2 regions of the Microbacterium sp. MMO-10 genome follow, and region 2 is predicted to be linked to the other one. Evidence: riboswitches for the same ligand, from Rfam matches in the RefSeq annotation. Region 2 holds a riboswitch; the other holds the start of a gene.
What was found. A riboswitch is a leader RNA that binds a small molecule or an ion and turns the genes downstream of it on or off. The one in region 2 is predicted to bind thiamine pyrophosphate.
Positions count from the first base shown of each region.

Region 1 (2,378 bases), on a different contig from region 2:
CCGGCCGGGCGAGACTGCGCCGGGGGGCGTCGTCGAGCAGTGCGCGGGCCGGCGTCGGGGCGTCGGCTCCGGTGGCTGCGCCGACGCGGGCGACGTCGACCCAGGAGAGCGCCGCCGTCGGGGCGCGGTCGGGGCCGCGGACGAGCGATGCGGAGGGCAGCGGCTGGGCCGTTCGGGGCGCGGCGGCAGCGGCTGCCGAGGCGACGGGCTCCGGCGCGACGGTGCGCGCAGGGGCGGCGAGAACGGGGGTGGCCTCGGCCGGTGCGCTCGCGATCGCCGGATCCTTCGTGGCGGCCGCCGGGGTGGACGGGGCGGGATCCGGCGTGCCTCCGAACAGCGGTGCGGCAGCGGCGGAGTCCCGCGCGGGGAACAGCGGTTCCTCCTCGCGCGGAGGGAACAGCGACGCGGCCCCGGTCCGCTCCGGTGCGTCGGGGAACAGGACTGCGGTCTTCGGTGCGTTTCCTCCCGCGGGTGCCGGAGAGTCCTCTGCCTCGGTCGCGCGGGAGCCGTCGACAGCGGGTGCGTCGGCGTCGGCGATCTGCGGATCGACCTGGGCGGCCCCCGGACCGTCGTCATTGTTCACCCCCCTACCGTATCTGGCGGCCCCGTCGGAGGCCGGTATCGCAGGGCGTTCCCGCGTCTCGCCGTGTGACGAGACGGTCGCCGAAGGGTCCGCACGGGGCTAGGATGGGCGGATCACCACGGGAGTCCGGCGAGCCGGGCTGAGAGGGAGCGAATCGCGCTTCGACCGTCGAACCTGATCCGGATCATGCCGGCGCAGGGAGGAGCAACTGTCATGCACGCAACAGCAACCGCACACAACGGGAGCACCGGGGCGGTCGCACGCCGCCTGAACTGGCGGGTCGTCGACATCGTCGTCGCCGCCGTGCTGGGTGTCGCGATCGGCCTGGTCTTCTGGGTCTGGAACACGATCGGGTACGCCTGGTTCACCGCCGCCGACGGGCTCACGCCGGGCCTCGGCGGCATCGCCGTCGGCATCTGGCTGCTCGGCGGCGTCGTCGGCGGTCTCGTCATCCGCAAGCCCGGCGCGGCGCTCGTCGTCGAACTCTTCGCGGCGATCGTCTCGATGCTGATCGGCAACATCTGGGGCGTCTCCACGGTGCTCGAGGGCATCGCGCAGGGCCTCGGCGCCGAGCTGATCTTCGCGATCTTCCTCTACCGCCGCTTCTCCCTGCCGGTCGCGGCCCTCGCCGGAGTGGGCGCCGCTGCCGGTGCCTGGCTCTTCGAGCTGCTGTACGGGAGCTCGCCGAACATCCTGAAGTCGGTCGAGTTCAACGCGATCTACCTCGGCACCCTGGTCGTCTCGGGGGCGGTGCTCGCCGGTGTGCTCGGGTGGCTGCTGGTGCGCGCCCTCGCAGCGACCGGCGCCCTCAGCCGCTTCGCCGCCGGACGCGAGCTGCGTCGCGAGGTCTGAGATGACCGCGGGTGCCGCCCGCGTCGTCGCGGACGGGTGGGGCTGGCGTTACGCCGGCCGCCGCCTGCCCGCGGTCAGCGACGTGTCGTTCGTGATCGAACCGGGGGAGCGCGTGCTGCTGCTCGGCGCCTCCGGTGCGGGCAAGTCCACGCTGCTGACGGGCATCGCAGGGCTCCTCGGCGACGCCGAGGAGGGCGAGCGCAGCGGATCCCTGCTCGTCGACGGCCTGGATCCCGAACGACAGCGCGGCCGCATCGGCCTGGTGCTGCAGGATCCCGATGCCGGTGTCGTGCTGAGCAGGGTCGGCGACGACGTGGCTTTCGGCTGCGAGAACCTCGCCGTCCCCGCCGACGAGATCCCGGAGCGGGTGCAGGAGGCGCTCGACGCGGTCGGGCTCGACGTCCCGCCGGATCGCCGGACCGCGGCCCTCTCCGGTGGACAGAAGCAGCGGCTCGCCCTGGCCGGCGCCCTGGCGATGCGCCCGGGGCTGTTGCTGCTCGACGAGCCGACCGCGAACCTGGATCCGGACGGAGTGCGCGAGATCCGCGCGAGCGTCGAGCGGGTCGTCGAGGCGACGGGTGCGACCCTCGTGGTCATCGAGCACCGCACCGCGATCTGGGCCGACCTGATGACGCGCGTGATCGTGGTGGGCGCCGACGGCGGACTGCTCGCCGACGGTGCGCCCGCCGAGGTCTTCGACGCCTACGGCGACGCCCTCGCCGAGGCCGGCGTGTGGGTGCCGGGACACCCGGTGGCCCTGCCGGTGCTGCCGGCCGCCGACGCCGCTCCCGCCGGTGAGGGCGCGGTTCTCGCGGCCCGCGCCCTCGCGGTCTCCCGGGATCGCCGCACGGCCGTGCAGAGCGGGCTCGACCTCGCGGTGCCGGGCTCGGCGGCCACGGTGATCGTCGGACCGAACGGTGCCGGCAAGTCGACCCTTGCGCTC
Region 1 covers NZ_JBBCSV010000001.1:234,238-236,615, reverse strand. Annotated here, with positions in the region: gene WFJ17_RS01015 (D-alanyl-D-alanine carboxypeptidase) at 1-583, opposite strand, end outside; TPP riboswitch at 692-801, shown strand; gene WFJ17_RS01010 (ECF transporter S component) at 797-1,435, shown strand; gene WFJ17_RS01005 (ABC transporter ATP-binding protein) at 1,437-2,378, shown strand, end outside.
Region 1: another riboswitch for thiamine pyrophosphate. It lies ahead of WFJ17_RS01010 (ECF transporter S component); the one in region 2 lies ahead of thiM (hydroxyethylthiazole kinase).

Region 2 (2,378 bases):
CGCGTCGGGGCCGAGGAGGGAGCGCGCGGTGAGCGGCGAGGCGTCGGACTGCCCGAGGTGGATCCCGTCCACGCGGGCTCCGCGGCGACGCGCCTCCACGACCGCGTCGAGGCGGTCGTCCACGACGAGCAGCGCCCGCCCTGCGATGACCTCGGACAGCGCGCACAGCTGCTCCACGATCGACGCGTCGTCGGCGTCCTTGTCGCGCAGCTGCACGATCCGCACCCCGCCGGCGACGGCCGCGTCGACGACCGCGGCCACGCCCCGCTCCCCGCAGAGCGCCGGATCCGTGACGAGGTAGAGCGCGAGATCGTCGCGGCGGAGACGGGCAGCACGGCGGGCCGGCACCGCCTCGGGTGCGGCCTCCTGCGGCGCGGTGAGGACCTCCGCCCCGATCATGCGGCCACTCCCTGCCCCGCCTCGACGCGAGCGCGGACGGCGAGATGCTCCGGACGGACCGCCGAGAGCGCGTCGAGGAGCCGGACGGCGAAGGATCCGGGTCCGGCTGCCCCCTCCGCCGCGTCCTCGGCGGCGACGGTGTAGACGAGGGTCGCCGCCGTCGCGGCGACCAGCGGGTCGTGCCCGGTCCGTCGCGCCGTACCGAGGAACGCGGCCATCACGGCGCCGAGGGCGCAGCCGCCCCCGGTGACCCGGGTGAGCAGGGCGTCGCCGTTCGCGACGCGGATCGTGCGCTCGGCGTCGACGAGGAGGTCGACCGGGCCGGAGACGGCGACCGCTCCCCCGGTCCGTCGCGCGAGGTCGCGAGCCGCGTCCGCCGCCGCCTCCGTCGCGTCGAGCGCGTCCACGCCGCGCCCGCCCTGGCTGAGGCCGGCGAGCGCGAGGATCTCGGACGCGTTGCCGCGGATGAGCGTGGGACGCAGGCCCAGCAGATCCTGCGCCAGCGCGGTCCGCACCGGGAGAGCCCCCACGGCCACCGGGTCGAGCACCCAGGGCGTGCCCGCCGTGCGCGCCCCTCCGACGGCCTCGAGGCTCGCCGACCGCTGCTCGGGCGTGGGGGTGCCGAGGTTCACCAGGAGACCGGAGGAGATCGCGGCGAACATGCCGGCTTCGCCCGTGATGTCCACCATCGCCGGCGCGGCGCCGAGGGCGAGCAGCACATTGGCGGTGAACCCGGTGACCACCGAGTTGGTGATGCAGTGCACGAGCGGGGGCTCCACCCGCAGCTCCCGCAGAAGGTCCGCGGCGGATCCCACCACGGACTCGGACGACGTTTCCAGACGCGCGCTCATCGCGACATCCCTTCGCTAGTACGACCTAGATCAGGTTCGACGGGTGTGATCTCAGCCGCGGATGCGGCACCCCGTGTCACTGCCGGTCAGTCTAGCCAGGAACGCCGCCAGGGCCTTGCGGGTCGAAGGTCCCCGGCGATCGCTGCACGGACGGCCGCCGGCGCTCCAGGCCGGACCAGGCCACGGCACCCGCCCAGAACACGATCAGCGCCCCCGTGAGCACGAGCCCGAGCACGTTCAGATCGAGCTCGCCCAGCGCACGCGCGAACCCGCCCGGATGCGGCAGACTGCGCAGCGCCACCCCCGCGAGCTCGGCGATGCCGATCACGAGCGCCACGACGATCGATGCCCCCGTGACCAGCAGGTCGTAACGGCGCGCCTTGCTCTCGCCACCCTCCGCACCCCACGAATACGCACGCCGTGACATCGCCCCCTGGGCCGAGTCCAGCAGCGACATGCCGGCCGCGAACAGGACAGGGAGGATGAGGATCGTCGACCAGGGCACGGCGCGGGAGGCCGCCGTCCCGGCGAGCGCCAGAAGCCCGACCTCCGTCGCGGTGTCGAACCCGAGCCCGAACAGCAGCCCCACGACGTACATCCGCGACGGCCGGTCGATCACGGCGTCGAACCGCCCCAGCAGCGCCCACGCGGGGCCGCCGTGCCGGTGGCTCCCCGTCTGCCGCCGGTGGCGCAGGAGCAGGATGTTCGCCGCGCCGATGAGGAGCAGGAAGACGCCGGACACGACCGGGCCGATCACCCCCGTCCAGACCTGCAGAGGCGAACCGGGATCCACCAGGCTCTTCGCGAGCGCGCCGACTCCGAGCGCCAGCAGCACGCACAGTGCAGAGACGATCGTCGCGTGGCCGAGGGAGAACCACAGTCCCACGCCGCGCGCCCGGCGCCCGCGTGCGAGGAGCCGGCGCGTCGTGTTGTCGATCGCGGCGATGTGGTCGGCGTCGAACGCATGCCGGAGTCCCAGCAGATACGCCGTGACGCCCAGGCCGATGCCGAGCGGGGAGACGGCGGTCAGCAGCAGCGCTCCCCAGCCGAGCACGTGCAGCCCGGCCACGACATATGCCGTCGGGCTAGGCCGCACGGAACAGCTCCTCGCGCAGCGCGTGCCATGCC
Region 2 covers NZ_JBBCSV010000004.1:694,598-696,975, reverse strand. Annotated here, with positions in the region: gene WFJ17_RS15990 (bifunctional hydroxymethylpyrimidine kinase/phosphomethylpyrimidine kinase) at 1-399, opposite strand, end outside; gene thiM (hydroxyethylthiazole kinase) at 396-1,250, opposite strand; TPP riboswitch at 1,241-1,334, opposite strand; gene WFJ17_RS15980 (HoxN/HupN/NixA family nickel/cobalt transporter) at 1,342-2,346, opposite strand; gene WFJ17_RS15975 (urease accessory protein UreD) at 2,336-2,378, opposite strand, start outside.